3 regions of the Nitratireductor basaltis genome follow, and region 1 is predicted to be linked to each of the others. Evidence: riboswitches for the same ligand, from Rfam matches in the RefSeq annotation. Region 1 holds a riboswitch; each other region holds the start of a gene.
What was found. A riboswitch is a leader RNA that binds a small molecule or an ion and turns the genes downstream of it on or off. The one in region 1 is predicted to bind cobalamin.
Positions count from the first base shown of each region.

Region 2: linked by a shared signal. The riboswitch ahead of EL18_RS01115 (ribonucleoside-diphosphate reductase subunit alpha) and the one ahead of EL18_RS03250 (TonB-dependent receptor plug domain-containing protein) in region 1 are both predicted to bind cobalamin.
Region 3: linked by a shared signal. The riboswitch ahead of metE (5-methyltetrahydropteroyltriglutamate--homocysteine S-methyltransferase) and the one ahead of EL18_RS03250 (TonB-dependent receptor plug domain-containing protein) in region 1 are both predicted to bind cobalamin.

Region 1 covers NZ_JMQM01000001.1:671,395-681,928, reverse strand. Annotated here, with positions in the region: gene EL18_RS03260 (ABC transporter permease) at 1-621, opposite strand, end outside; gene EL18_RS03255 (ABC transporter substrate-binding protein) at 717-2,366, opposite strand; cobalamin riboswitch at 2,630-2,837, shown strand; gene EL18_RS03250 (TonB-dependent receptor plug domain-containing protein) at 2,966-4,897, shown strand; gene EL18_RS03245 (ABC transporter substrate-binding protein) at 5,011-5,787, shown strand; gene EL18_RS03240 (FecCD family ABC transporter permease) at 5,784-6,773, shown strand; gene EL18_RS03235 (ABC transporter ATP-binding protein) at 6,773-7,546, shown strand; gene EL18_RS03230 (energy transducer TonB) at 7,548-8,465, shown strand; gene EL18_RS03225 (OmpA family protein) at 8,578-10,534, opposite strand, start outside.
Region 2 covers NZ_JMQM01000001.1:229,301-239,834, reverse strand. Annotated here, with positions in the region: gene EL18_RS01115 (ribonucleoside-diphosphate reductase subunit alpha) at 1-2,200, opposite strand, end outside; cobalamin riboswitch at 2,312-2,527, opposite strand; gene EL18_RS01110 (NAD(P)/FAD-dependent oxidoreductase) at 2,734-4,017, shown strand; gene EL18_RS01105 (glucosamine kinase nucleotide-binding domain-containing protein) at 4,014-4,907, opposite strand; gene EL18_RS01100 (hypothetical protein) at 4,971-5,402, opposite strand; gene flhB (flagellar biosynthesis protein FlhB) at 5,405-6,490, opposite strand; gene EL18_RS01090 (flagellar motor switch protein FliG) at 6,507-7,514, opposite strand; gene fliN (flagellar motor switch protein FliN) at 7,547-7,924, opposite strand; gene EL18_RS01080 (FliM/FliN family flagellar motor switch protein) at 7,951-8,889, opposite strand; gene motA (flagellar motor stator protein MotA) at 8,898-9,782, opposite strand; gene EL18_RS01070 (DUF1217 domain-containing protein) at 9,937-10,534, shown strand, end outside.
Region 3 covers NZ_JMQM01000001.1:241,139-251,672, reverse strand. Annotated here, with positions in the region: gene kdgD (5-dehydro-4-deoxyglucarate dehydratase) at 1-220, opposite strand, end outside; gene EL18_RS01155 (FadR/GntR family transcriptional regulator) at 288-1,022, opposite strand; gene EL18_RS01150 (NIPSNAP family protein) at 1,159-1,473, opposite strand; gene metH (methionine synthase) at 1,562-5,371, opposite strand; gene EL18_RS01140 (Crp/Fnr family transcriptional regulator) at 5,508-6,239, opposite strand; gene EL18_RS01135 (DUF427 domain-containing protein) at 6,411-6,797, opposite strand; gene EL18_RS18010 (hypothetical protein) at 6,935-7,117, shown strand; gene metE (5-methyltetrahydropteroyltriglutamate--homocysteine S-methyltransferase) at 7,150-9,465, opposite strand; cobalamin riboswitch at 9,565-9,774, opposite strand; gene EL18_RS01120 (ribonucleotide-diphosphate reductase subunit beta) at 9,843-10,534, opposite strand, start outside.

The DNA of each region.
Region 1 (10,534 bases):
GACGCCTGAACGCGTTGCCGTGGCGGCCGATCCGTTCAGCCAGCCAAGCCAGGACGCGAAAATCACCGCAAAGATGACGCCCGACACATATTCAGGCGTCGCGGTGGTGGCGATCGAGGCCACCGAAAGAGATCTGTCGGTCTTGGATCCCTCCCGCATTCCGGCCAGAACGCCGATCAAAAGCGCGACGGGCACCATCACGATCATCACCCAGAACATCAGGATGCCGGTCGCTTTGAGCGCCGGGAAAAGCTTCTCGGCCACGGGCACCTTGAACTTGGTCGAGCAGCCGAAATCGCCCTGCAGAATGCCCCCGTAATAAGGTTCTGCCGGTTCGTCGCAATAGGTGAAGCGCGGTGTGACCGCCCCCGTTTCCGGGTCCACATTCGGCTGTTTCTGCATGACGCCCAGCCACTGGCCATAACGCACGAAGAAGTTCTGCCGATATCCGTTCTTGTCCAGCCAGCTTTCGAGTTCTTCCTGCGAGGAGCGCATGTCGAGCTGGCTGATCGCCAGCTTCTTCAGATTGGGCTCCAGGTTGATAAGGAAGAAGACGACAAGCGTCAGGCAAAGCATGGTGAGTGCCATCACGCCGAGCCGGCGCAGGATGAAGCTTAGCACGTTTCCCCTCCCCCCATTTTGGGGGCCTTGTTATTCGGGTTGGAAAGGGCCGCGTACGGCCCCTTCCCGCAATTCCGGAAATTGCTCATGGCACCTCAGGCGTCGAGCCAGACCTTTGCCAGGTCGATCTCGAAGGTCTGATGCATGCCGTGATTCATCACCTCCGGGGCAGAGTGATTGTAGATCTTGCGCCAATAGGGCTGGATGATAATGCCGGCATCCTGCAGATGCTGCTCGATATCCTTCATCACCGTCTTGCGTTCTTCAGCATCCGGAACGGTCAGCGCCTTCTCGATCATCTTGTCGAGTTCCTCGCTGGAATAGCCGCTCTCGTTCCATGCCTCGCCGGAACGGTAGGCAAGGGCGATCACCTGGATGCCAAGCGGGCGCATGTTCCAGTTCGTCATGGAATAGGGATATTTCGTCCAGTCGTTCCAGAAGGTCGAGCCCGGAAGCACCTCGCGCTTCACCTTGAAACCGGCCTCGCGCAACTGTGCGGCAATGGCGTCACCCGTATTCTTGTGCCAGTCCTCGTCCACGGTGATGAGCGTGTGCTCGTAATCCATCTGGCCCGCCTCTCCCATGAGCGCCTTGGCCTTCTCGATGTCACGCTCCACTTTCGGCAACTCGACATATTCGGGATGGATCGGGCAGACATGGTGGTTTTCGGCCACATCACCGGCATTGCCATAGCCGAGAGCCAGAACCGTCGCATTGTCTACCGCAAGCTGCAGCGCGTTGCGGACCTTCTGGTCATCATAGGGTGTTGCCCCCACATTGGTGCGCGCAACAATCGTATTGGCAGTCACCACTTCAGACTTTTCAAGGCCAAGACCGTCGAGAATGTCCACATAATCGGCCGTGGTCTCGTAATTGGTGTGAACCTCGCCGGACTCGAAGGCGCTCAGCATGGCTGACGGATCGGTGCCGTAGTCGATGAACTCGATACCGTCGAGATAAGCCTCACCGCCCCACCATTTTCCGTTTTCGCGCTTCTTCAGCTCGACGCGGTTGCCGACCTCGTAGGACACCAGTTCGAACGGTCCGGTGCCGATCGGATTGGCCACGAAATCGCGACCGGTTTCATCGAAGCTCGGATGCACGATCAGCGCCGGGTAGTCGGCCATGCCCGGAATGATAGAGATATCCGGCTCGTTGAGCACGAGCTTGACGGTCATGTCGTCAACCTTCTCGATGGCTCCTTCACGCGCCTGCTTGGTGTCCGGATCAATGAGCGAAACCATGCGCGTGGCCATGGAATTGCCCTCGACGCCCGCATCGCACCAGCGCTTGATGTTGTAGATCACATCATCCGCGGTAAATTTGTCGCCATTGTTCCACTCGGCGTTGGAGCGTACCCGCAGAACATATTCGGTGGCGTCCTCATTGACTTCCCAGCTGTCCAGCAGGCGCCCCTCGAAAGTGAAGTCCCGCGTATATTTCACCAGCGGCTCAAGCGTCTGGCGCATGGCGTTCGCGATTTCCGACCAGTCGGCGACACGTGGATCCTTTGGCTCCTTGACGATCATGGCAACGCGCAGCACGCCGCCCTTCTTTGGCTCCTGAGCCGCTGCCGGCGTGGGTGCCGCAAGGCCGAGCATGCCGTAGGCACCCGCCGTCGTCGCACCGAAAGCACTGGCAAGCGCCAGGAATTCGCGGCGATCCATCACACCTGCCTTGGCTTGACTTGCTAGGGCTGCGATGCGATGCGGCACGGCCCCACCATTGCTCTTGAAGAATTTCATCACGTCACTCCCACTCTCTTTATGCTTGTCGAGGGCCGCCACCTGAAACGGCCTGGAGTGAACTGCAGATGCAGCAGCCGCGAGGCGTGCCACCGTGCAAATTCACTTCAAACCTGTTGCGTTTCAGGCTGATAGCCTTCCCAACTGACGAGTTTGCGACATTTTTGGCGCAAAAGCGATAGTCCTGGTCGCTTTTTCACGAGCTTTGTGCGGCACACTGTCTGACGCACGCTGACAGATTGACGCCACATTTACGACTTGGTAATCCTCGCGCCGTTCGAGGTGCTCCAGCCTCAAGTTCGAGGCCGGAGTTAAAAGGGAATACGGAAAAGGCGTTTCGCCTCAGCCGTAGCTGCTCCCGCAACTGTATGCGCCGAGATTGAACTCACATGCCACTGGGTGAGACACCTGGGAAGGCGAGCCAATCGATGACGCGCAAGCCAGGAAACCTGCCTCGGAACGTCACCTACCGGCTGCGGGAAGCTGTCGGGGCTGTGTCTTAGCAGTGGTGGCGTCAAGTCATCGCTGGCGGGGCACGAGCCGTTTCTGGTCTGCTCTCTCCGGCATTTGTAGCGTTTGATCGTCGCGAGGGGAACGACATGAAGTTTTCCATGAGCCGCCAGGCTCTCACCACCACCGTTTCCGCCATCTGTCTTGGCGCATTGGCCAACACCGCCGGCGCCCAGGATCTCGACCTCGGCGAAATCGTCGTCACCCCCAACCGCACACCCACCGAACTCTCCAAGACCGGCTCGAGCGTGACGGTCATCGATCAGGAGCAGATCGAAGAGCAGAGCCAGCCGCTGGTCACGGATTATTTGAGCCGGGTGCCGGGTGTTTATGTGGCTTCACAGGGCGGAGCTGGGAAGGAAACGTCCCTGAGCCTGCGCGGCGCAGACAAGAAATACATCAAGACGCTACTCAACGGTCTAGACATATCTGATGTATCGGCGACGCAAACGCAGACATCTTACGAGTACCTGCTGGTCGGCGGGATCAGGAACATAGAAGTCCTCAAAGGTTCTCAGAGCACGCTCTACGGCTCGGATGCCGTAGCAGGCGTAATTAGCCTTTCCACACTCAACAACGAAGCTATTGGTACAAGCCACCGCGTCGGCCTCGAAGCGGGTTCACATGAAAGTATCCGCGCATCCTACGGCCTTTCCCATATTAGTGACACCAGCCGCTTCGCACTTGATCTGGCCGGTCTCTACTCAGGAGGCATATCTTCAGCTCTTGCGAACGGAGATCCGCTGATCGATCCCGGAACGGGTTTAGAGGACGACCCCTTCAAGGAGATCTCCGGCACGTTCGCCTTTGAGAAGGATCTGGATGGTTTTACCATATTCGGTTCCGGAGCTATGCTGAACGCTCGCTCGGATTATGATGACTCCGGTCTGCCGCCCACTGACAACGAAGTTAATCACAACGATTTTCGTCTCTTCGGTGGTCGCACTGGCATCAGCTTCGACCTGTTCGACGGGCGAATGCAGAACACTGTTTCTGCTCAACTGCTGCAGATCGACCGCGAAATTGACAGCGCCAGCGTCTTCAGTGGCTTCGTTTCACCTTTCCTTGGGGAGTATGAAGGAAAACGCGCTAAGCTTGATTATCAAGGCAGTGTCGAGGTCAACGATCAGTTGGCTGTTCAGTTTGGTGCAGACTACGAGCGCCGCCAGTCGCACATCATGAACAATTTCGGCACTGATACCAAGGATGCTGACTGGCTACTGGGCGGTTGGACCCAACTTGTCGCACAACCGGTCGAGAATCTGACTGTTACCGCTGGTGTGCGCTTCGACGAACATGATCGTTTCGGCAGCTACACCACCTATCGCGGAACCGCCGCCTATCTGCTTCCTGCCTACAGCACCACGCTGCGCGGTTCGGTCGGCACTGGTTTCCGCGCTCCCAGCCTCTACGAAAGTAACTATGTCAGCTACCTCCCGCACATCCCAATGCCAAACCTAAGACCGGAAGAAAGTTTCTCCTGGGATGTCGGCATTGATCAGCACTTCGACGGCGAGCGCGCCGTTGCGAGCCTCACTTATTTTCAGCTGGATACCGAGAATCTGATCGACTACGACTTCGCGGACGACACTTATATACAACTTCAAGGCACCACCCGCCGACAGGGCGTCGAGGCAGCCGTGAACTACGCTCTAACCGAGACCTTTGCACTTGGTGCCAACTATACTTACACGACCGCTGTCCAAGCCGACGACGCGCGCCGCCCACGTATTCCACGGCACATTGTTGGCCTGACCGCATCTTACGAGCCAAGCGAGCAATGGTCGCTATCGAGTGATGCCAAGATTGTGTTGGATATCCTAGACGTCACTTCGGCAGGCCAAGTCGAGCTCGACGACTACTTCCTCCTGAACGCAAAGGTCGCCTACAAGCCGACTGAGGACACCGAGCTTTATCTGCGTGGGGAGAACCTGCTGGACCAGGACTACCAGACAGTCAGCGGTTACGGCACGCCGGGTATCTCGGTCTTCGCAGGCTTCAAGGCCAAGTTCGGGCAATAATGCTCAGACGCCGGAAACCCATATCCGTCCTTTCCGGTTTACCGATCATCGCCGGCGCAGTTCTTGCTGCGCCGGTTTTTTCTGATCATGCAGGGGCTGAACCGAAGCGCGTCATGTCGCTGAACCTTTGCACCGATCAATTGGCGCTTGCGCTCGCCGGGCCGGATGAGCTCGTATCCGTATCGTTTCTGGCGCGCGAGCCGTCAATGTCGCCGGAGCATGAGAAAGCGCGCGCGATCAACGTCAATCACGGTCGGGCTGAGGAAGTATTTCTTGCTGATCCCGATCTGGTGGTGACCGGAACATTCTCGCTCCACAACACCACCCAGCTGCTGAAAAAGCTTGGCTTCCGCGTCGAGGAATTCGGTTTCAACCAACAACTCGACGCCATTCCCGAAGATATCCGGCGCATGGGCGAACTGCTGCACCGTCAGGACAAGGCACAGACACTGGCAGCAAAAGTCGAGAAAGAGCTGGCCGCGGCCAAGAGCCAAGCCTGCGGCCCCGCTCCCTCCATGCTGATCTATGACCAGAACGGTGTCTCGCCGGGTGCGGGAACCCTGGCGCACTCGGTTATCGAAGCGGCGGGGTTTCGAAATCTTGCTGCCGAGCTTGGGGTGAACGGTGTGGCCCCGTTCCCGCTCGAAGCCGTGGTTGCCGCAAGACCGGACGTGATCATCACCTCATCGGCCACCGGCAATGCGCCAACGCTCGGGGCCATGGTCCCCCGTCATCCTGCGCTGCAAGCTCTTTCCGAAACACTTGTCGGAGACTTCATCCCTGACGGCACATTGTCCTGCGCGAGCCATGCCACCGTCGATGCCGTGCGTGCATTGTCCGACCTGCGCCGCAAACTTGCCCCATGTTCCGCGCAGGAAAGCGGCCAATGAACGCAATGCGGCTGAACATCCTGCTGGCAATTCTGGCCTGCCTGCTCTTTGCTCTCTCACTTGGTGTGGGTCCGGCGGACCTTGTCCTTGCGGAAAGCATAAGCGGCCTTTTCGCCGGCGGAGGCGAAGCCGCCGCCATAATCATGCAGGAGATCCGCCTGCCCCGTGCCTTGCTCGGGCTGATGATCGGCTTCACCCTGGGTTTGTCGGGTGCCGTGCTGCAGGGTTTCCTGCGCAACCCCCTGGCCGAACCGGGCATCATCGGCGTCTCCTCCACCGCCGCATTCGGGGCTGTGCTGGTCTTCTACTCCGGGCTTGCCGGAAGCGCCCTCTACGCCTTGCCTGCAGGAGCACTGCTTGGTGCTCTCATTGCGGTTCTCGCACTTCTGGCGCTTTCCGCGCGCGGCGGCTCGACGCTCACCTTGATCCTTGCGGGTGTAGCCCTGTCTAGCCTGTCTGGCGCGCTGACCTCTCTGGTGCTCAATCTCTCGCCCAATCCTTTCGCTGCCTACGAAATCATCTTCTGGCTTCTTGGAGCGCTCAAGGACCGGTCCATGGAACACGTATGGATCGCAGCGCCCCTGATGCTTCTCGGCTGGGTTCTGATCGCTGCCAGCGCACGCGCCATAGACGCCCTGGCTCTGGGCGAGGAAGCTGCAGCCAGCATGGGCGTGCATTTGGCGCGCACGCGCTTCTTCATCGTCGCAGGTGTGGCTTTGGGCGTGGGCGCGGCAACGGCTGTGGCGGGCACGATCGGCTTTATCGGCCTCGTCGTGCCGCATCTGATACGCCCGCTGACCAGCAACATGCCAAGTGCCCTGCTTCTGCCATCGGCTCTGGGCGGTGCGGCCTTGCTCCTTGCCGCCGACATTGCGGTACGCGTGATCCTGCCTGCCGGCGAACTCAATGTCGGCGTGTTGACGGCACTGATCGGCGCTCCGTTCTTCCTGTGGCTTGTCGCTCGCGCAAGACGGGACATGCTGTGATGATCCTGGACATCCGCAAACTCTCCGTCACCCTCTCCAGACACAAGGTTCTGGACGACATCTCCCTCGATATTGCGGCGGGAGAGGTGATCGGCCTCCTGGGCCCGAATGGTGCTGGCAAATCGACACTCATGCGTGCTGCAGCCCAGCTGCAGGATTACGACGGGACCATTGTTGTGGAAGGGCGGAACGCCGCCTCCCTGTCCGCGAATGCAATGGCACGGCTCATCGCCTATCTCCCACAGACCAGAACCATCGGCTGGCGTATCACGGTGCGCGATCTGGTCGGGCTGGGGCGCCTGCCCTTCCGTTCCTATGGTACCAGTCTGAACCAGGGAGACCGCGAGGCCATCGACATGGCTTTGCGCCTTACCGACACGACCCATCTGGCCGATCGCATCGCATCGGAACTTTCAGGCGGCGAGCAGGCGCGCGTTCTGACAGCGCGTGCAGTCGCCCAGACAACCCCTCTTCTCGTTGCCGATGAACCCGCGTCGGGACTGGATCCCGCGCATCAGATCCTGCTGATGCAGGCCCTACGACGGCTCGCCACCCAGAAGCGCGCTGTGCTGGTGTCGCTGCACGATCTGACGCTCGCCGCGCGCTGGTGCGACCGTATTGTGCTTTTGGATCAGGGGCGGCTGGCAGCCCAGGGTCGGCCAGCCGAAATTCTCACTCGGGAGAGATTGGCCTCGGTATACGGCATCCAAACTCATATCGAGCAGACCGAAAGCGGCCTGATCCTCAGTCCCACCGGGCTGGTGGAGCGCTGAAATGCGCAAATTTCTACCGCGCAGTACCGGCTTTTTCATCGCGACAGCCTTCTCTCTGGCTGCTCATGCCGCGTTTCTGCATTGGCTGTCCGATCTGGTACCGCAGCCTGGCGACGAAGGCAGCAACACGCCAGCGCGATTGGAGATCGTCGTCGAGGACGAAAGCTCAGGCGCTGGCAAAGCCCTCCAGCCGATAGAGGCGGAAACGCTAGAAGCGCAAGCTCCCGCAGCCGATCCGGTCGCGCCTGTCGCTCCGCAGGCGCCGCTTGAGCCGCAACAGGACCAGTCTGCCACTGCACTCGCGCCAGCCGGGCCGCGGGCTCAAGCGCCTGTGGAAGCCCCGGAGACCATAGATCCCGTCCCTGCTGACGAAACCTTTGTTCTGCTTCCGAGCGAGAACATTCCCATACCGACAGCCCGCCCCGCGCCGCCAGAACCAGCGCCTGCACGCAATGTGAACCGCGCGGAGCCTGCTGCAAAAAGGAGCGTGGCGAAACCAGCTCCCGCAGCCAAGAAAGCGCAGCCACCGCGCAAACGGAAAACGGCTGTCAGGAACAGCTCGCCCGGCAAGACTGCATCCTCCAAAGCCAGGTCTGAAGCGAAGAAACCCGCAGCACGCAAGGCCTCACCCGCGGCAAAGGCGTCCTACTCCCACAAGCTTCTGCGCCATGTCGAGCGGCGCAAGCGCTATCCGCGGCAGGCTGCCAGCCAGCGCATCAGTGGTGCGACGCGACTGTCCATAACGATCAATCGCAGCGGCGGGCTGGTCGCAGCGCGCGTGAGCGGAAGTTCCGGCCATCGCATTCTGGATGACGCTGCCCTGTCGACCGCGCGTCGCGCCGCGCCCTATCCACGCCCGCCGGAAGGCGTTGGAGGATCGACGATCAGCTTTTCCGTCACCCTGCGCTACAAACGCTGAAAGGCCCGGACATCGTGAGATGTCCGGGCCAGTCGTGGAGCCCGACCGATAGAGGGAACCGGCCAGGCTCCTCCGCCGCCTTGCGAACAGGGCGACGGAAGCTCTGATCCACCTACTGGCGGCTCGCCACAGGCGCCACCAGCGGCGTGATGCGGCGAATGGCAACGCGGCGGTTCTCACGTTCACGCTGCTGCGTGTTCACCTTAAGATACTGTTCGCCATAACCCTGGGTGACGAGGTTCTCCGGCGGGATGCCGAACACATTCGTCAACGCACGTGCCACGGACTCTGCGCGACGATCAGACAGCGCCAGATTGGCCTGATCGGTACCGACGGCATCGGTGTGGCCTTCGATGAGGAAAGTCTCTGCGGGGTTCTTTGCCAGAAGCTTCTCCATCGCTGCCGCGACGGATTCAAGCTCGTCCACCTCGCTCTCGTCGATCTGAGCGGAGCCGAACTCGAACTCGATCGTATCCAGATCGATGCGGCGGACCTTGTCACGGATACGCGACGAGTACTTCACCTCCTGAAGCGAATAGAGGCGTTCGACCTCCTCCACCGGTGGCTGTTCCAGGAACGTGTAGTAGAACTGCGGATCTTCCACGCTTTCGGCTTCAAGGATGTATTCGTCCACCGGGATCGTCAGGCGCAGCGGGGGCAGGTCCGCACCCACTTCCTCGAAGCGGATGACCTCATCCATGCGGTCGTCGGGCACATAAACAAGCACAAAGCGCTCGCCTTCAGGCGTCACACGCACGCGCCGTACCACTTCGCCATAGCGATTTCGGACGGTGATCAGGCGTGTGCCGTCGGGGCGTTCGACGACTTCACGCAGGCGACCATTGGGCAGATCTTCATAATAGACAACGTCTTCATCAAGCACGATGCGGTCGTAGTCCGGGCTCTCAATGAAGAAATTGTTGTTCACCTGGATGATGGTCCGGTTGTCTTCATATTTCTCGACAACCTGAACGTCGTCACGGCGCTCTACGACCCGCTCGCGCAGTACGGCAGCACGCTCTTCGCGTGAATCGCCCATCTGAATGGCTTCGCCCTGCTCCTCGACGATATTCTGGATCTCCTGCCTTAGTTCCTCAGGGGCCAACTGGGTACGCTGCGCACTCAGATCGTCCTGCGGCGGCGGTGCAGGTTCGGCAGCAGCTTCGGCATTCGCGTCAGCATCTGCTCCAGCTTCGCCGGAGACTTCCGCATCGGCCTTCGGTGCACCCGCAGCGCCCTCTTTCTGACTGTCCAGAACCGGTGTTTCACCGTCAGGACCCTTGGGGGCATCTTCAGATGCCGCAGCAGGCTGCTCTGCAGGTGCAACCTCGGTACCAGCCTCAGCCTCGGCACCAGCCTCGGACGCGGGAGCAGGTTCTTCAGCAGTCTCTTCGGATTCTCCTGCTGGTAGATCCTGCGGGGCAGGCTGTGCGTTTTCTGCCGGAGCAGCGTTTTCTTCTGCCGGCGCATCCTGGTTCGCAGGCTGTTTAGCAGCCTCACCCGTATCCGCCGGTGCGTCTGCGGGCTCCTCTGCGGTCGCGTCTGGCGCGGGAGCCTCTTCGCCAACAGGTTCGTCTGCGGCCTCAGGCTGCGACTGCCGTGCTTCTTCACCTGTCGCTGACGGCTCCTGCGGCTGAACCGGCTCTTCGGCATTGGTCTCTGCTGCCGGATCCTCTGCAGGTGCCTCTTCGGCGGGCGCTGCCTCCTCTGCAGGAGCTTCTTCTGCGGCAGGAGTCTCATCTGCAGCGGGAGCTTCTTCCGCAGCAGGGGCTTCCTCAGCCTCGGCAGGTGCAGGCTCTTCGGCAGCAGGCGCAGGCTCTTCGGCAGCAGGCGCAGGCTCTTCGGCCGGAGCCTGCTCGGCAGGCGCGGCCTCCTGTGCAGGCTCCTCTACAGGTGCGGGATCAGCAGGTGGCTCCTCAACGGGCGCATCCTGTGCCGGCGGCTCGTCAGCCGGTGCCGGCTCTGGCGCAGGTTCTTCCGCAGGCGCTGGTGCCGGTTCTTCGGCGGAATCCTTGGCCACACATTCATTGTCGCTGCCTCTGGGCACTTCGCCTTCTGGGCATTTCCTG
Region 2 (10,534 bases), 440 kb from region 1:
CGCGGTTGATGCTGTCGATGGGCAGCACACCCTTCGACCAGAGGGAACCATTGAAGCTGGCATAGGCGCCGCGCTCTTCAGCAAGATCGGTTGAAGCCGAAATCGCATGATAGGAGATCGCTTCCATGGAGCGGTCGGCGAATTCCACCGCCTCATCGGACGAATAGGCAATGCGCAGCTTCTGCAAGGCATCCTGAAAGCCCATCAGGCCAAGACCGACCGGACGGTGACGCAGATTGGAAGCCCGCGCTTCGGGAATGGTATAGAAATTGATGTCGACCACATTGTCGAGCATCCGCATCGCCGTCTTCACGGTGCGTTCGAGCTTCTCGAAATCGAGCCCCTTCTCACCGATATGGGCGGCAAGATTGACCGAGCCCAGATTGCAGACAGCCACTTCATCCCTGGACGTGTTGAGCGTGATTTCCGTGCACAGATTGGACGAGTGAACCACGCCGACATGGCCCTGCGGCGAGCGCAGATTGCACGGGTCCTTGAACGTGATCCACGGATGGCCTGTCTCGAAGAGCATGGTCAGCATCCGCCGCCACAGATCGACCGCGCGCAGCGTCTTGTAGACACGCAGTTCCCCGCGCTTCGCTTTCTCCTCGTAAGCCGCATAAGCCTTGGCGAAATCCACGCCGTACAGGTCGTGCAGATCAGGCGTCTCATCGGGCGAGAACAACGTCCATTCGCCATCGGCTTCCACCCGCTCCATGAACAGGTCCGGCACCCAGTTGGCCGTGTTCATGTCATGGGTGCGCCGCCGGTCATCGCCGGTGTTCTTGCGCAGATCGAGAAACTCCTCGATGTCGATATGCCAGGTTTCCAGATAGGCGCAGACCGCACCCTTGCGCTTGCCGCCCTGATTGACCGCAATCGCCGTGTCATTGGCAACTTTCAGGAACGGCACAACGCCCTGGCTTTCGCCATTCGTGCCCTTGATATGTGCACCAAGCCCGCGCACCGGCGTCCAGTCATTGCCAAGCCCGCCCGAATATTTCGCCAGAAGCGCATTGTCCTTCACCGCCTTGAAGATGCCGTCGAGATCATCGGCAACCGTCGTCAGGAAGCAGGAGGAAAGCTGCGGACGCCGCGTGCCGGAATTGAAGAGCGTTGGGGTCGAGCACATGAAGTCGAAGGACGAGATCAGATTGTAGAACTCGATGGCCCGCGCCTCGCGATCGATCTCGCGAATGGCCAGCCCCATCGCGACACGCATGAAGAAGGCCTGCGGCAGCTCATAGCGCGCACCGTCCTTGTGCAGGAAGTAGCGATCATAAAGCGTCTGCAGCCCCAGATACTGGAATTGCAGGTCACGCTCTGGCTTCAGTGCAGCTGCGATGCGGTCGAGATCGAAGCGTGCAAGCTCCGGGTCCAGCATCTCCGCCTCGATGCCTGCCTCGATGAAGCCCTTGAAATAGGCTGGGTAGCGCTCGAACATCTCGGCCTGCGTGGCCTCGGTCGGGCGCTTTTCGATGAAACTCAGCACTTCGCGGCGCAGCTTGTCGAGAAGCAGGCGCGCAGAGACCTGCGAATAGTTCGGCTCCTGTTCGACAAGCGTGCGCGCGGCGAGAATGGGTGCCAATGCCAGCTCGTCCTGGCGGATGCCGTCATAAAGATTGCGCCGCGTCTCTTTCAGGATCGTCTCTGCCGAAACATCCGCAAGCCCAGCGCAGGCCTCTTCGATGACAACGGCCAGCCGCTTTTCGTCAAGCGGCACCGTGCTTCCATCTGAAAGCGTCATGGTCAGGCCAGCAGGAGCTGCAGCTTCGACTGTCACGGCTTCATCCGCATGCCGCTCGCGTGCACGCTCCTCGCGGTAAAGCACATAAGCGCGCGCCACCTTGTGGTGCTCGCTGCGCATCAGTGCCAGTTCGACCTGATCCTGGATTTCCTCGATATGGAAGAGACGCCCCGTTTCGCCGCGACGCGTGAGTGCGCCCACGACCTGCTCGGTCAGCTCTTCCACCACGTCATGCACGCGGCGCGATCCGGCAGCCGTGGAGCCTTCCACCGCAAGAAAGGCCTTGGTCAGCGCAACCGTGATCTTGGAAGGGTCGAAGGGCGTTACACCGCCATTGCGGCGAATGACGCGGAAACCCGGCTCACTCCGAGCCGCTTCCTGCTCGAACTTGAATTCCGGCTCGTGGTGAACGCCATTTTGCGGCGAGGTCTGGGTGGCGGCAGCACTGGGCATTTCGGTTCATTTCCCCCGTGAGAGCGAAGACGGGGAAAAGAAGCATGCCGAACTGCACACGCGCACTGGCGCAGCAGCTCAAGCGCACCTCCGGGACACCCCGCCCGTGGACGTTTCATCTTCATCACGGCAGGTTTCCTGGCTTGCAGCTCAAACGCTCCTGCCTGTCTTCCCGGCGGCCAAGCGCCAGTGACATGTTCGGCACGAACTCACTGCTTACAGTTGCGGGGGCAGCGCCGGTCTTGCGAGACATCTCGCGCACCGGCTTCCCTCTTAGCCCGCAAGCCGCATTTGCGACTCGAAGGCACCGTGATGACTATATCTAGTATCGCGGGAGCATCGCCTGTCAACGGATAGTTGAACTTATCCCTGATACGCACAGGCAATCGCAAAAGTGACTGCCTTGCTACTTGACTGTGCCCGCTATGCAGCATGGCCCGCTGGCTCCATGCAAGGAGCATCCGCGGCACAATCCCCACGCTTGACGGCGCAGGTCAAATCCGGCTCTCCTCGGCGCGATATCGGGAGCTTTCATGACCACCTTTCTACCTGCCGACAGCCTTTGGGCCGCAACCGCACCACAGCCGCCGAAGGCCCTACCCCTGGAAGGCGCCGGCACAGCCGATATCGCCATTGTCGGGGCCGGGTATACCGGTCTTTCGGCAGCACTTCATCTGGCACAACAAGGCGTTTCGGTGGTCGTGCTTGAGGCCATGGAGATCGGTCATGGCGGTTCAGGCCGCAACAAGGGACTGGTCAATGCGGGCATGTGGGTTCTGCCCGACGATCTTCCCGCAACGCTTGGCGCGCCTCATGGCGAACGCCTGTTGAACCTGCTCGCTGACGCACCGTCGCTCGTCTACGAACTGGTCGACCGCCACGGCATGAATTGCGAGGCCGTGCGAAAGGGAACGCTCCACCTGGCAGCCGACGCAACAGGTCTGAAGCAATTGCAGACACGTGCTGCCCAGTGGCAGGCGCGCAATGCGCCGGTCGAACTGCTGGACGCTGGCGAGACCGCGCGTCTTACCGGAACCGGCTCCTATCACGGCGCGTTGCTCGACCGGCGCGCTGGCACGATCCAGCCGCTTGCCTATGCTCGCGAACTCGCACGCGCAGCAATTCAAGCCGGCGCGACGATCCACACGCAATCGCCGGCGGTAAAGGTGGTGCGCGCAGGTTCGGACTGGTGCGTGGAAACGCCCAAGGGTCACGTCACGGCTTCCAGGATCATCGTCGCGACCAATGCCTATACGGTAAATCTGTGGCCGCAGCTGCGTTCCGAGCTTGTCTTCCTGCCCTATTTCAACTTCGCCACCGAGCCCCTGCCCGCTTCACTTGGCCACACGATCCTGCCCGAAGGACACGGCGCATGGGATACGAAAAAGGTGCTCACCTCCTTCCGTAAGGACCAAACCGGCCGCTTCATCTTCGGCAGTGTGGGAATGCTGGAGGGCATGGATGCGCGCGTGCACGCGCTATGGGCACGACGCCGGATGGAGAAGCTGTTTCCGCAACTGAAGGGCATAGCCTTTCAGAAGAGCTGGTATGGCATGATCGGCATGACCGACGACCACCTGCCGCGCTTCCACAAGCTTGACGAGAACATTTTCGGCTTTTCCGGCTATAATGGCCGCGGCATCGCACCGGGGACCGTGTTCGGACGGGTGCTTGCCGATTTCGCTACGGATCGCATATCTGCAGCCGGGCTTCCCCTCCCCGTCACACAGCCACGGCCTCGGAAAATACGCGGCATCCAGGAAGCGGGTATCCGCCACGGCGCAAGTGCCCTGCATCTGCTGCGCAGCTTCATCTAGGCCGCGCCGTATCGCTCCAGCGCAATAGCCAGAGCGCCATCAAGCGCATTGCCTTTCGGCGCGGCCAGCATGACAGTGATTTCATTGGGAAGATAAGGCGCATATTGTGCGCCGAGGCCACCGATGAGACAGATGCGGGAAGCTCCTTCGGGCAGGAGCTTCTTCAGCGACGCCGTCACGAAGCGCGCGCCGCCGCGCACAAGATCAAGCGCTATCGCATCATCCTGCGCGGCATGTTCGAGCACCTGCGGTGCAAAGCCGGCAAAAGCCTGTGGGCCAGCTGACGTGGCAAATTGCACGACTTCCTCGGGAGCGTTGCCGAAGCGGGAAAGAATGACGTCGCACAAGGGTGACGCCTCCAATAGTCCGTCATGGGCAAGAAGTACGCGTTCCAGTAGCCGGCGCCCGAGCCATGCACCGCTCGCCTGATCGCCAAGCACGAATCCCCAGCCGCCCATCAGCCGCGCCGTGCCGCCATGAACCGCACCAAAGACCGATCCTGTGCCAAGAATGGCCGCAGCACCATCCTCGCCGCCCAGACCACCGCGGATGGCAGTCTCTGCATCCCACAAGACCAGGCTTTCGCGAAAGGGCAACCTCTTGGGAAGACGCAGCGCCGCATCGCCGACATTGGCGCCCGCCAGGCCGAGAACCGCATCGGCTTGCCGAAGCTGCTCCACCGATATGCCGCCGGCAACACAGGCAGCGTTCACTGTCTCGACGATATTCGTAACAGCAGCATCGAAACCGCTGAACACATTCGCAGGGCCGCCATTGGCCGTGGAGAGGATGCGGCCGGAGCGCTCGGCAATCGCCACGCGACAGCCGGTCCCGCCGCCATCTACGGCAACCACCAGGTCGCCAGTTCCTATCGTGTCGTCTGCAGTCATGCCGCGCTCATGCCTCATCGCACGTCACTTGTCCAATAAGCAGCTTCGCGGCGCGCAGTCCGGTCAGGCCGCACTGCGTGACTTGCGGATGCGCGAATGCTCGAGCGTCTCGGCCAGAAAACGCGTATTCGCTTCAGGACAATCCGACGGCTGATCGAAAGAGACATAGCCGACTTCGACTCCTGCATCATGCGCGCTGAGCGACAGGCTGAAATAGACCGTCGCACCGCGTGGTCGCAGTTCCAGATCTAGCACGATGCGCGGATTGTCCGTCCATGTCACATAGGCTTCACAGCCATGTCCTAGACGCAATGTGCCCGGCATGAAGTAAAGCTCTGCAGCCGATTCGACGATGTCGGAGATGCTTGCAAGGCTGTCGAGCCTGATGAAGGCCACGAAATCGGCAAGCTCGATGAGACGCAGCTCGTTCGCCACTTCCTGCATGGCCCCGGCAACGATCTTTTCGCGCGCCTTTGAATGGATCTGAGGATTCATCTTTATGCTCCGGCCATACCTGGGCGATTGCCCACCTGATAAACCCGCCGAACAAGCTCGGCGACCGCCTTGTAGAACTGTGCTGGGATCATGCTATCCACCGAAACTTGTTTGTACATGGAACGGGCAAGGACAGGCTCCTCGAAAACCGGGATATTGTTGGCTTCCGCAATCTCGCGAATCTTGAGTGCGACGAGGTCCTGCCCCTTGGCGACGACCACGGGTGCTGCATCCTTGTCGCGCTGATAGCGCATTGCGATGGCGAAGTGGGTCGGATTGGCGATGACGAGCGTTGCCTGCGGCACTGACGACATCATGCGCTGGCGCGCCCGATCCCTTTGCAGCGAACGCTGGCGCGCCTTGACGATTGGATCGCCCTCGGCCTGCTTGTGCTCGTCCTTCACTTCCTGCTTCGTCATGCGCAGGTCCTGGCGCCAGTTGAAGCGGGACCAGACAAGGTCGGCGCCTGCAATCACCACCATCACCAGAACGATCGCCAACAGGATCTCGACCGCTATCTCGCGGATCGTGTCCGAAAATGCGACCGGATGCGTGACCATGCCCGACAGAAGCTGGCTGTCGGCCTGACGCAGCGTGAAGATCACGAAGCCGCCCGCGACCAGCACCTTGCCGAGGGATTTCGCGAATTCGACCCAGCCTTTCAGGCCGAACAAGCGGCTCCAGCCCTTGACCAGCGAAATCCGCTCGGCTTTCGGCTTGATACGGTCAAGCACGAAACGCGGCATGTTCTGCAAGACCGATGCGGCCACGCCTGCGGCAACCATCATCAGCATCAAGAGTGCCACCGCCCTGGCGATCTCCCAGAACACGATCCGGTAGAGCGCGATGGCATCCGTCTGTGTCTCCAGCGACCAGTCGTCTGCGCGCTCGAGGAAAATGGACAGGAAGCCGGCCAGCCGCATCGCCGTGTCGTTGGCGAAGAAGATCGCAAAGGTCAGAATGGCGAGGAAGGAGGCAAGAATCGGCGCTTCCTTCGAAAAGGGAAGCTGTCCCTTCTCGACGGAGTCACGGATTTTCTTCTCCGTGGCTTCTTCTGTTTTGCTTTCCTTGTCGGGTGCGTCCGCCATTCAAGCGCCTGCAGCGTCAGGCAGCTTGCGACTGGGTGGAGGGAAGCTCCACCGTGCCCTGCTGCGCAAGCTGCACGGCAGTGGAAGCGATACGGCGGCGTGCACGCGAAATCTCGTCATCGGGTGCGGCATCGTCACCGGCACCAAGCTCCGCCTCGATCATGCGGCGCGAGCGGGCGCCAAGTGCGGAAAGAACCGCTTCCTTGAGATCGGCAGGTGCCTTGCGCAGCGCCATGGTAACGAGATCCGTCGGCAGACCGTCGAAGAGCGCTACGCGTGAACGCTGCGACAGCACGACAATCTCCTCGAAGGTGAACAGACGTGCGCGAATGGCGTCGACATCGGAAGCACCGGCGGCCTCAAGATCGGCCATGACCTCGTCCACCTGTTCCTTTTCCATCTCGTTGAGAACATTCGCAACGCGTGCATGGCCTGCGGACGCATCCTTGCCATTGGCTTCAGCCTGCAGGATTTCAGAAACCCGGCGCTCGATGACGGCACGTGCACTGGAAGGCACCTGCCCCATGGTCGCCATGCGACGGACCACGTCGCCACGCATGGATTTGTCCAGAAGCAGAATGACCTGTGAGGCGGCCTGCGGCGGAATGTTGGCCAGAACGACCGCCACCGTTTGCGTGTGCTCTCCTGACAGGATCTGCCCCAGGCGCGTCGGGTCAAGCCGCCCAAGCTCTTCCCAGACCTCGTCCTGGGAGACGGGTGCCGGCTCGGAGCGGCCCAACAGTACATTGACCTCTTCCGGCGAAAGCGACTCGGTCAGAATGGTGTCCATGCTGTCAGCGGAATCGAGCAGACCCGCGCCGACGGTGAATTCCTTTTCGAACTCGGCAACCACCTGCTCGAGATCCGCCTGGGGTATCGTGCGCAGCATGCGAGCTGCTTCGATAAGGGATTTCAGCTCTTCCTGCTTGAAGAACTTCAATAGCCTGCCCGCCGACGGTTTGCCCATCGCCACCAGTATCGCTGCCGCTTTTTGCGGCTGGGTGAGCTTCATTGGAACGCCCATGGTCAGATGCCTCGCGCAGGTTTGTAGAGAAGTCAGCTCTTGGCCGTCTGGCCGGCGATTTCGGTAAGCTTCACGCCGAAACGGCTGGGATCACTCTCCAGGAGCGTGATCTCGCCGCGGGCGATACGCCGTCCATTGACGACGATATCGACCGGTTCGCCAATGCGTCGGTCAAGCGAAACGGTGGAGCCTTTCTGAAGCGCCATCAGATCCGAAACGGGCATCTCCGCCGAGCCCAGCACGATCTGGACCTCCACCGGAATTCCCATGACAAGATCGGGATTGCCCTTGCCCAGGGATGCGCTACCGCCGTGCCCGCTTTCGTCATGCAGGACGTCCCGCAGTTCCTCTATGGCCCGGTCGAGATGCTCTTCGCCGCCGGCGGTCTCTGCTGCCTGGGGTTCGCTCATGTTGTCACTTCCTTCTGTTCCGCCATTCATCCCGCAAGAAGGCCATCAATGACCTCCTGGCGCGCGTCGAATGGCCGGCGCACACGCACCGTGTAATGTTGTCCGAGTTTTCCGAACTCGCACAGGAAGACCGTCCGGTCGCGCGCCGAAAGCCGCGTCTCCGAACGAGCATTCTCGTCAAGTTCCAGCACCTGGCCGACCTGTAGCTGTGCAAGTTCGCCAAGCGGCACCTTCATCAGCGGAACGGTGGCCTTCAACTCGACCTTGGAACGCATCACCTCTTCATTGAAGCGGCTGCGCCAGGCTTTTGCTTCTGCGCTGCCGGCACCCGGCTGCGCCTGCACCCGCGTCTCCATGAGCACGCGCTGGGGAAAGAACGCGGTCAGTTCGCCCGTAGTTTCGCCCGCGCCCAGCGTGAAGGTGATCTTCACACCCGGGCCATCGCGCACCACGAAACGCTTGAAATCGGTTTCGCCGGAAAGCACGGTCGCGGCCGAATATTTCAGGCCCAAGGCGCGCACGCCTTCACCATTCATCGCATGGGCGAAGGCTTCGAACACCATGGAGGCGACATCCCGTTCGATCTTCGACGGGGCACGCTTGATCGGAGGGGGCGGAATGTCGGGGTCGCCACCGAAAAAGCTTGAAACAAGAAGAGACAGCGCCTGCGGATCAAGCCGCATGGTGAGAGCATCCCGGGATGTATAGGCGGGAACGACCACCAGCACGTCGAAGCTGTCCCGTTCCGGTTTCACTTCCGCCAGCCGCACGATATCCACGCTGGCGACGTCGATCGCCATGGGCATCGAGAGCTTGTCGCGGAAAACGTCGATGAGATTGGGCAGGGCGCGCATGGCCACCGCCCGTGCCGCATCACAGACCTTGCGCGGATCGCCGGTCGCCCCTACCAGGCGCTCCACGATCAGCTTGCGCATCAGCTCGGGATTTTCCGCCGCTTCGCTCATGACCACGCTCAAGCCGCCTGCTTTTCGGCACCGGCGGCACCGCCGGTATTCATCGTGTTCTCTTCCACCGCATCAATGGACGGACGGTCATAGGCCGAGATGGTCTTGCGCCCGAATTCCAGCGCCACCTGCGGAAGCGAGCCGTTCATATAGGCCAGCAGCGTCTGCTTCACGATGACATACATGCGATTGTTCTTCTCGCGCACGATCTTGATCTTCGTGGCGATCGGCCCGACCACGGCATAGGACATGAAGATGCCGACAAAGGTGCCCACGAGCGCCGCACCAACCAGCGCGCCCAGGATTTCCGGCGACTGGTCCAGCGCGCCCATGGCCTTGATGACGCCAAGCACGGCGGCAACGATGCCAAGCGCCGGCAGTCCGTCGGCCACACCCTGCAGGGCCTGATAAGGCTTCAGCTTGTCGCGGCGGATGGTCTGGATTTCCTCATCCATCAGCGCCTCGATTTCGAAGGGACGCGCATTGCCAATGATGATGATGCGGCAATAGTCACAGATGAAGTTGGTCAGATCCTTGTTGGCCATCACCGTCGGAAAGGCCTGGAAGATGGCAGACTCTTCCGGGTTGTCGATATGAGCTTCCACCTCGGCCCGCGACTTGGAGCGCAGCTCGCGCATCAGGCTGTGCAGAACGCCGAGCGTTTCCAGATACTCCGTCTGCTTGGGCACCTTCTGCTTCAGCGCTTCCATGCAGGCCTTGCCGGTATCCTTCACCGTTGCCATCGGATTGGCGACAAGGAAAGTGCCAAGCGCTGCGCCGCAGATGATCACGAATTCCCACGGCTGGGCCAGAACGGACACCTTGCCGCCCATGGCCATGAAGCCGCCAAGGACGCAACCAAGTGTTACTACCAGTCCGATGAGAATGCTCACGACGCACCTGCACTTTCGTTTTGTTGCAGACCTGAGTAGCGCGCGTGGCTTGCGTGAGGCTTGTTAGATGGACGATTTGCCCGATTGCGCGGCGAAAGCCTCGCGCAAGGCATGAATCCTAATGTCGCGCTCACCCAAGCGGGAGCGGCAGACCATGAACACTCTTTTGAGCTACCAACTGATATCGCGCGACATCGCGACTTCCATCAAGCGGGTTGAGGCCCAGCCACTGGTCAGTCGCGAGACCGAATATTACCGCGAAAATATCGGCAACATCAAAAGCATCGAGGAGTTCGTCGAGGACACGCGGCTCTTCAATTACGCCATGAAGGCGCATGGCCTGTCGGACATGGCCTACGCCAAGGCCTTCATGGTCAAGGCACTGGAAGGCGGGATCGACGATCCCGACAGCTTTGCGAACAGCCTGACCGACAAGCGGTACAAGGAATTTGTGAAGACCTTCAATTTCGCCCGAGACGGCGAGGCAACAACCAGCTTCTACAGCCCCACCACGGGCACCATCGACAAATATCTCCGCCAGACGCTCGAAGAGGACGCAGGCGAGAACAATGAAGGTGTGCGGTTGGCGCTATATTTCGAACGCAAGGCCTCAGGCATAAAGAATTTCTATGAAGTTCTCGCAGACCCTGCCCTTGGCAAGGTGGTGCGCACTGCCTTGGGTTTTCCCGAGTCCCTGGCACAGGCCGATATCGACAAGCAGGTCGAGATGTTCAAGGACCGCATCGATATCG
Region 3 (10,534 bases), 430 kb from region 1:
ATTTCGCCGCCCGTACTGTCTCGACCACCTCGGCGGGCGTCATGGAGAAAAACTCGCCCGTGCCACCAGCGGCAAAAAGTGCGGCGGCATCGTGCTTGCACAGCCAATCGATATGCCTGGAATAGCTGTCGAGATTGAGCGTGTTGTCCGCATTGAAATGCGTGACCGGAAACGAAAGTAGCCCGCTGGCAATGCGTGATTGGATGTTTTCAGGTGTCATCAATGCTGCCCTTCTTGTTGGGCAAAGTCATATGATGACTTATGACCACTCGTCAAGCTGCGTCATACTATTTTTCAGATGCCGACCGACCGAGCACCCGATAACGCTTGAGCGAACCACCAAGATGCACCCGCATCGCTTCGCGCGCCCGGAGCGGATCGCGCGCATAGATCGCGTCCGCAACCGCAACATGCTCCTGGTGAAGCTGGACATCTCGGTTCTCGCGCAGCGCCCGCATAGCCTGCTCGTCCGCGAGCTTGCTTCGGGGAATGGTTCGCTTCCCCAGGTGAGAGAGGAAAGCCTCAAAGCGGGAATTGTTGGTCGCACGGGCTACAGCCATATGAAACTCGAAGTCATGCTGAGCCGTCGACCTACCTTGCTCCAATGCCGCCTGGAAAGCATCGAGTTGGGCCTGGATGTCGGCTTCCTGCGCTGGCGAACAGCGTTCCGCGGCCAGACCCGCAGCCTCGATCTCGACGGACGCGCGCAACTCAAGCTCTTCAATAATATCGGAAATCTTGCGATGCATCTCGTCGAAAAGGTGCAATCCCCCGACAGGCGCCGGGGGTTGCAGGACAAAGACACCGGAGCCGTGACGCGATTCGACCAGACCATCCGCACGAAGAGCGGCAATTGCTTCGCGCACGACCGTGCGACTCACCGCAAAGCGCTCGATCAGGGATGGCTCCGTGGGCAATTTCGCCCCCACGGGAAAGACGCCCTGCTCGATCTCGTCACGCAGAGCAGCAGCAACTTTTGCCGACAGACTGACTTTCATCTTGGCTCCGCTACCAACAGCCATTCATATTCCGCCTCATCCACCAAATTGCAGCCAGTGCACAGCTGCGCCCGGCCATGCAACGTCTGATCGCGAAGCATCGCGTCAGCACACTAGAGCAAGAAGAAGCGAAAAGAAATATGATGAGTTCAGATGACACTCAGCCGAAGAAAGGCGTCGGCTTCAGAAGCTTGTTGTTCTGGCTTATGAGGTAGCCGGCCTCGGCAGAAAGCTTCAGATAGTTCTGCCATGCCGGATCAGCCTGCAATTTCGCGCGCTTGGATTCGCGGTCACCTGCACTCTCGTAGACCCAGATATGGACATAGGAGTTCACGTCACCGGTCTCGGTCGCAGCATAAAGAAGCGGCTCACCCAGATGCTTGCGCTGCACCGGCCAGCCATGCTGCTCATAAAGCGCCAGATGTTTCTTGATCGTGCCCGGACGGCAAACATAAGTGCGGTGATCGTAGAGCATGACTTTCCCCCTCGTTTTCGCGCATGAAAAAGGCGCGGGGCTCGACTGGATGCGAGACCCGCACCTTTCAAGCCTGGCTCAATAGCCCCTATTCGGCAGCCGCTGCAAGCTTGGCCGGTATGTAATTGAGGATCGGCGCCAGCCAGCGCTCGACCTCCTCAAGCGGCATGTTCTTGCGCCGGGCATAGTCTTCCACCTGGTCGCGCTCGACCTTGGCGACACCGAAATAGTAGCTTTCAGGATGGCCAATATAGAGGCCGGAAACGGAGGAGCCGGGCCACATGGCATAGCTTTCCGTCAGCTTCACGCCGGCTTGGTTTTCCGCGTCGAGCAGACGGAAAAGCGTTTCCTTTTCAGTATGATCGGGCTGCGCCGGATAGCCGGGCGCGGGACGGATGCCAGCATATTTCTCCGCGATCAGGTCGTCATTGGAGAGTGCCTCATCGCTTGCATAGCCCCAGAATTCGCGTCGCACCATTTCATGCATGCGCTCGGCGAAGGCCTCGGCGAAACGATCCGCAAGCGCCTTCACGAGAATGGAATTGTAGTCGTCATTCGCACGCTCGAAACGCTCGGCGATCGCCACTTCCTCGATGCCCGCCGTCACGACAAAGCCGCCGACATAGTCCTCGCGCCCGCTGTCCTGCGGGGCCACGAAATCCGACATGGCCAAGTTCGGCCTGCCGTCGCGGCGGCTGAGCTGCTGGCGAAGCGTGTAAAATGTCGCAAGCTCCTCGGTACGGTTGTCATCGGCAAAGAGGCGAATATCGTCACCGACCGCATTGGCTGGCCAGAACCCGATCACCGCGCGCGGACGGAACCACTTTTCCTCAATGATCTGCTTGAGCATGGCCTGCGCATCGGCAAAGAGCTGACGTGCGGCCTCGCCCTGCTTCTCGTCTTCCAGTATCTTCGGATAACGCCCCTTCATCTCCCAGGTCTGGAAGAAAGGCGTCCAGTCGATATAGCGCGCGAGTTCCTCAAGGTCCCAGTCCTCGAAGGTCCTGGTGCCGACAAAGCTCGGGCGCTTGGGCTGATAGGCCGACCAATCAAGCTTCAGGGCATTGGCTCGCGCTTTTGCGAGCGGCAGACGCTGCTTGTCGGCCTCAGAGCGATAATGCGCATCTGCGACCTTGGCATATTCGGCCCGGATCTTCTCGATATAGCCATCGCGAATATCGTCAGACAGCAGATTGGAAACCACACCGACAGCACGGCTGGCATCATTCACATGCACCACCTGCCCGCGCTCATATTGCGGGTGTATCTTCACCGCCGTATGCACACGGCTGGTGGTCGCACCGCCAATCAGAAGCGGAATGTCGAAGCCCTGACGCTCCATCTCCGCCGCGACATGCACCATCTCGTCGAGGGAAGGCGTGATGAGACCCGAGAGACCGATTACATCGACCTTCTCGTCCTTTGCCGTCTGCAGGATCTTCTCCGCAGGAACCATGACGCCAAGGTCGATGATCTCGTAATTGTTGCAGGCCAGCACGACGCCGACGATGTTCTTGCCGATGTCGTGAACATCGCCCTTTACCGTCGCCATCAGCACCTTGCCGGCCGCCTCGCGTTCGCCGCCGCCATTGGCCAGCTTTTCCTCTTCCATGTAAGGCAGAAGGATCGCGACTGCCTGCTTCATCACGCGGGCGGATTTCACCACCTGCGGCAGGAACATCTTGCCCGCGCCGAACAGATCACCAACTACATTCATGCCCGCCATGAGCGGACCTTCGATCACATGCAGCGGACGCTCGGCCTGTAGCCGTGCTTCTTCCGTATCCTCGTCGATATATTCGGTGATGCCGTTCACCAGCGCATGTTCAAGGCGTTTCTCAACCGGCCATTCGCGCCAGGTGAGGTCCTTCTCGCGCCCCTTGGAACCACCGGAACCGCGATAGCGCTCGGCAATCTCCAGCATGCGCTCGGTTGCAGTGCCGCCATCCTTGGGCTGGCGATTGAGAACGACATCCTCGCAGGCCTCGCGCAATTCCGGATCGATCTGGTCATAGACCGCAAGCTGCCCGGCATTGACGATGCCCATATCCATGCCCGCCTTGATGGCATGGTAGAGGAATACGGCATGCATCGCCTCGCGCACCGGCTCGTTGCCGCGGAAGGAGAACGAAAGATTCGACACACCGCCCGACACATGCACATGCGGCAGCGTCTCGGTGATCTCGCGCGTCGCCTCGATGAAGTCGACCCCGTAATTGTCGTGCTCCTCGATGCCCGTTGCCACGGCGAAGATGTTCGGGTCGAAAATGATGTCTTCGGGCAGAAGCCCGGCCTTTTCAGTGAGGATCTTGTAGGCGCGGGTACAGATCTCGAGCTTGCGCGCCTTCGTATCGGCCTGCCCTTCCTCGTCGAAGGCCATGACGACAACGGCAGCGCCATAGGCACGGCAAAGCCGAGCATGCTCCAGAAACTGCTCTTCGCCTTCCTTGAGCGAGATCGAATTTACGATCGCCTTGCCCTGAATGCATTTCAGGCCGGCTTCGATCACCTCCCATTTGGAGGAGTCGACCATGATCGGCACGCGAGCAATATCCGGCTCGGCGGCAATGAGGTTGAGAAATTCCACCATCGCCTTCTTCGAGTCGATGAGACCCTCATCCATGTTGATGTCGATGATCTGGGCGCCGTTTTCCACCTGGCTCAGCGCGACCTCAAGTGCTGTCGCATAGTCGCCATTGGTGATCAGCTTGCGGAATTTGGCCGAGCCCGTGACATTCGTCCGCTCGCCCACATTCACAAACGGAATGTCGTCGGTAAGCGTGAAGGGCTCGAGACCTGAAAGGCGCAATTGCGGCTTCTTCTTCGGCACCTGGCGCGGCTTCTTGCCAGCAACGGCCTCTGCGATCGCGCGGATATGTTCCGGCGTTGAGCCACAGCAGCCGCCCACCACATTGACCAGTCCTTCATCGGCAAAGCCCGCCACCTGCGCGGCCATGAATTCCGGGCTCTCGTCATATTCGCCAAAAGCGTTGGGCAGACCCGCATTGGGATAGGCGCAGGTGAAGGTATCGGCAGCACCTGAAAGCTCCGCCATGTGCGGACGCATCGCTTCCGCACCCAGCGCACAGTTCAAGCCGACCGTAAAAGGCTTCGCGTGACGGATCGAATGCCAGAACGCCGTTGGCGTCTGGCCGGAAAGCATGCGGCCGGAAAGATCGGTAATGGTGCCGGAAATCATGATCGGCAGCCGCACGCCCTTCTCCGCAAAGATCTCCTCGCAGGCGAAGATGGCTGCCTTGGCATTCAGCGTGTCAAAGATCGTCTCGATCAGGATGATGTCGGAGCCGCCATCAATCAGCCCGCGCAACTGCTCGCCATAGGCAATACGCAGCTCGTCGAAGGTGACAGCGCGAAAGCCAGGATTGTTGACGTCTGGTGAAATGGAGGCGGTACGGTTTGTCGGCCCCAGCGCACCGGCAACAAAGCGCCGTCTGCCATCCTTCTGTTCCGCCCGGCGTGCCGCGCGCTTGGCAAGCCGCGCGCCATCACGGTTCAGGTCATAGACCACCTCCTCCATGCCATAATCGGCCTGGGCAATAGAGGTGGAGGAGAAAGTGTTCGTCTCCAGAATATCCGCGCCGGCAATCGCATAGTCGTAATGGATATCCTCGATCGCCTTGGGCTGCGTGAGGATGAGAATGTCGTTATTGCCCTTCTGGTGGCACTCGCAGCCCAGGAAACGCTCGCCGCGGAACTGTTCCTCGTCCAGCTTGAGGCTCTGGATCTGCGTACCCATCGCGCCATCCATGACGAGAATGCGCTCGCGCGCGGCCTTTTCCAGCGCGGCGAACACATCCGACCCGTCGGATTTCGCGCCAACAGGGCCAAACAGTTCATCAAGGGCGGACGGATTCTCAGACACGCAATTTCCTCTCATGGATTTCGCCGGAGCAATCACATAAAGACATCTTTATGTCAATATACGGGCCGCACAGCCTTGTCCGGCGCGAGCATTGTTCCGTGCTGGCACCACTATAATCCGGTAGATAGGCAACAGACAGGCAGAGTTCGAGCTATCGGGGCTCGCGCCACAGATTGAGATAACGCGGGTCGAACTCTGCCATCTCCGCCAACCGCTCGTAATCGACGATACGGACACGCCGGTCCTGCCATTCGACATATCCGGTGGAGCGCAAATTCGCGAGTGTCTTGTTCACATAGACGGTCGACATGCCCAGCATGTCACCGATCATGGCTTGCGTCGGTGGGAAGTCGAAACTGTCGCCCTCGATGACCCCCACTGCCCGTAACCGCGTGTAAAGCTCGCAGAGCAGATGACCCATTTGCTGCTCGGCACTCATACGCCCAAGTGAGACGATCCAGGCCCGTTGAATAGCTGCATCCACCAGTGTCGTGTGCCACAGAAGACGGGTCAGATGCGGGTGCGTTTCCGTCAGGCGACGAAGATTGCCATGCGGCACGAATGCCGCGCGGCAGGGCCCGACGGCAATCACCGCGTGGTCCATGGTCTTCAGCAACATGCTGTGCAGATCGACGAAATCTCCGGGGATATGCACCGCCGAAATCTGGCGCTTGCCATTGGCCAGATATTGCGCGCGGGCGGCGAAACCTTCAACGATAAGACAGGCCTCCTCAGGACGCGAATCCTCGGCGACAAGCTCTTCGCCGGAAGCGAAGCTGCGCATGCGGGCCGGCAATGCGATAATGGCTTGCCGCTCCTCGTCACTCAGGTTGTCATGCCGCTCCAGCATGTTGATCAGAAAGGACCGCTCATCCTTGTTCACCGTACCCGCCCACCCGCTTTAGGTTTGTCGACTGTCTTCTTGCAGGATCACCAGCCTATTCGCGATGACCTGCTTTGTCCAAGAAGCTCATACAGCGATGCGCAAGTAAAAGAAAAGCCGCCGAACTTGCGCTCGACGGCTCGATCCGGCCTGATCAGTGGTCTCTTGCAGTCAGTCCCCTTCAGGCACGTGCCGCGGGCTGTCCTTGGGGGCGGCTTCGATGTCGACCTTGTTTGGATCGAACGCACCATAGCCTGCAATCTGCCTCACATCCTCATGCGGAGTCTCATAGGACCACAGCACATCGTCGGCAGCTTCGCCGACAGCCTCCACGCTCCAGTATGAGGCCTGACCCTTGAACGGGCAGGTTGTGGTGGTCGGGCTCTTGCGGAAAAAATCGAAATAGATGTGCTCGAACGGCACATAGTAGACGGGCTTGTGCCCCTGCTCCTCCAAAACCAGTGCCTTCTCCGTCGATGCGACCACCGCATCGGAAAAGAAGATATTGACCGTGCCGTCATAGGGGCGGATGGAAATGCGTTCGGATGTAGCGCTCATCGTCATTCCTCGCTGTCACTTGCCAGAAGAACGACACCCACGCGCTTTGGGTTCCAGAGGGAACCACGCGACTACGCTCGCATTGTTCCCTCAAGCAAGGCGGTCCTACACCGCATCAATCACGACAGGAGCAAGGCGTGATACATTCGAGCAATTTCCTGTGGCTGCTGACGGTAGCAGGCGGTCCGATCATTCTTGGCATCGCGGTGATCTACGCGGTAATGCGCCGCCGCAGGCTGAAAGCCAGCGAGAAAATTCGCCAGCACGAAGGCACCGAGCGTGTCTACCAGGACGACCCGACAATGCCACCACGGCATTGACGAGCGGGTGCGTTATGCACCCGCCCACCGGATCAAACGCTGGAGCGCAACCGACGCGCCGCCTCTACCATATTGGCAAGTGCGGGCCTGACTTCCTCCCAGGCCCGCGTCTTCAGGCCACAATCGGGATTGACCCAGATCTGCCAGGGTTTCAGACCATCTTTGGCCTTCTGCAAAAGTTCCGACATCTCCTCTGCCGGCGGAACGCGCGGGGAATGAATGTCGAAGACGCCCGGCCCGATATCCTTCCCATAGGCATGGCTGGAGAAGGCATCCAGAAGCTCCATGCGTGAGCGGGAGGTCTCGATCGAAATCACATCCGCATCCAGCGCCTCGATGGCTTCGATGATATCGTTGAACTCGGCATAGCACATATGGGTGTGGATCTGCGTTTCAGCGGCCACGCCGCAGGTCGCGAGACGGAAGCAGTCGACTGCCCATTCGAGATAGTCGTGCCATTCTCCCTGCTTCAAGGGCAGCCCCTCGCGCAGCGCCGGCTCATCCACCTGGATGATGCTGATCCCGGCGGCTTCCAGGTCCTGCACCTCGTCCCGCAGCGCCAGCGCGATCTGTCGGCAGGTCGTCTCCCGTGGCACGTCATCGCGTGGGAACGACCATTGCAGCATGGTGACCGGCCCAGTCAGCATGCCCTTCACCGGTTTGTCCGTCAGCGATTGTGCAAATTTCGCCCAGTCCACGGTCATGGGCTCCGGTCGCGAGACGTCGCCGAAGATCACTGGCGGACGCACATAGCGTGACCCGTAGCTTTGCACCCAACCATGGCTTGTGAAGGCATAGCCCGACAGCTGCTCTCCGAAATACTGCACCATGTCGTTGCGCTCGAACTCGCCATGCACGAGCACATCCAGCCCCACCTCTTCCTGCCAGCGAATGGCCGCTTCGGTTTCCCGACGCAGATAGCTGAGATAATCCGCGGTCTGAATCTCGCCCCGACGATGCGCGGCCCGCGCTTTCCTCACCTCTGGCGTCTGCGGGAAGGAGCCGATGGTGGTTGTGGGGAACGATGGCAGGCCAAGCGCCGCATTCTGCAACTTTCGACGCGACTGGAAATCAAGGCTGCGCCTGGTCAATCCCGCCCTGACCTGCGCAAGACGAGCCGCAACGGCCTGACTATGCACTTTCGCCGATCTGCGTCGCGCCTCAAGCGCGTGGGTGGCCGCCTCAATCCGTTCGCCTACACGCGCCGCCTCGCCAGAAAGGGCTGCCTTCAGAACGCCTAGCTCCTCGATCTTCTGTAGAGCAAAAGCCAGCCAGGTCTTCAAATCCACATCGAGCTCGGTCTCAAGCTCCAGATCAATCGGCACATGAATAAGCGAGCAGGAAGGTGCGATCTGCACTACACCCTGACGCCCTCTTACCACCGGCTCCAGCCGCTCGATAAGGCGCGCAAGATCCGCCCGCCACACATTGCGCCCGTCAATCACGCCAAGGGAAAGCACGCTCTCCGGACGTATCGCATCCAGAACTGCATCAAGCTGGTCGGGAGCACGCACGAGGTCAACATGCAGGCCGTGTACCGGAAGGGTGGAAACGACGGCGAGATTTTCTCCAAGCCCACCGAAATAGGTGGCAAGCATGATCTTCGGCGCATCTTTCGTGGCCAGCGCACCGAATGCAAACGCGTAGGCCTCGCGCTCACGTTCCTGAAGGTCGAGTACCAGGCAAGGCTCGTCGATCTGCACCCATTCGGCTCCCGCCTCACGCAAACGCGCGAGAAGTTCGACATAGAGAGGCAACAATCGCGGCAACAGCGCCAGTGGATCGCTCCCGTCAACACATTTGCTGAGCTTCAGGAAGGATACCGGTCCAAGCAGTACGGGCCGCGTTTCGATGCCCAACGCCCTGGCTTCCAGATATTCGGCAACCGGCTTTTCCCCAGCCAGAGCAAACGCCTGTCCGGCGTGCAGTTCCGGCACCATGTAGTGGTAATTCGTGTCGAACCATTTGGTCATCTCAAGCGCTGCGACGCCGTCACCGTGAGAATGTTCGCAGGCGTCACGCTCAGTGCCCGTACTGCCACGCGCCATGGCGAAATAAGTCGCCAGTACACCGCCCGCCTTCACTTGCTCGAAGCGCTCAGGCACCGCGCCCACGGTCACCGCCATGTCCAGCACGTGGTCATAGAGCGAAAAATCATTGGACGGGATGACATCCACACCTAGTCTCTGCAGGCGCCTCCAGTTTTCTGCGCGCAATTCTGCCGCCTTTGCGAGAAGTTCGGCCTCGGTCAGTTTTCCCGACCAGAAGCCCTCCAGCGCGAATTTCAGTTCCCGCCTGGCGCCGATACGCGGCAGGCCGAGTGCTGCAATCTTGATATTTCCAGACATTTCAAACCCCGGTCTGTCAGGACGGGGTTATGGCGGAAAGGCAAAAGCGCACGGCAACGGATGGCCGCAACGCAAACCCTCACCGGGACACCCCGCCCGTGGTTGTGATGCGCCGTGGCAGGTCTCCTGGCTTGCGGGTCATCGCCCCTGCCCGCCTTCCCGCGCTTTCGCGCAGTGGCATGATGGACAGGCGCTCTCCGCCTACAGTTGCGGGGGCAGCCGCGGATTAGCCGTCACCGGCGCACCGCATTCCCTCTTGGCCGAAACATGGACCATCCATGCGCCGGAACCACGACAGGCGCAGCTTCGCCCGAAGCCGCGCCAGTGTCAATGGGATATAAGGAAATGTTTATATCTTTAAGTGATAGGCCGACATCTCAATCCCAGCTCAGTGCACCACCATTCTGGTATTCGATCACGCGGGTTTCGAAGAAGTTCTTCTCCTTCTTCAGATCCATCGCTTCCGACATCCACGGGAACGGGTTTTCGGTGGCCTCGAAAACCGCCTCAAGCCCCAACTGCGCGCAGCGGCGATTGGCGATGAAGTGCATATATTGCTCGCAAAGCTCGGCATTGAGCCCAAGGAAGCCGCGCGGCATCGTATCGCGGCCGTATGCCGCTTCCAGCTCCGCCGCCTCGCGGATCATGCTGCGCACTTCGTTCTTGAAGACATCGGTCCACAGATGCGGGTTTTCGTGCTTGATCTGGTTGATGACGTCGATGCCGAAATTCAGATGAATGCTCTCATCGCGGAGGATGTACTGATACTGCTCGGCAATCCCCACCATCTTGTTGCGCCGCCCAAGAGAGAGGATCTGCGCGAAGCCGGTATAGAACCACATGCCCTCGAAGATCACATAGAAGGCGACCAGATCGCGCAGGAAAGCCTGATCGGCTTCCCGCGTGCCGGTCTGGAAATCCGGATCGTCCAGATGCTTGGTATATTCCAGCGCCCAGGCCGCCTTGTCAGTGATGGACGGCACTTCACGATACATGTTGAAGAGCTCGCCCTCATCCAGGCCGAGGCTTTCCACGATATACTGGAAGGTATGCGTGTGGACCGCCTCCT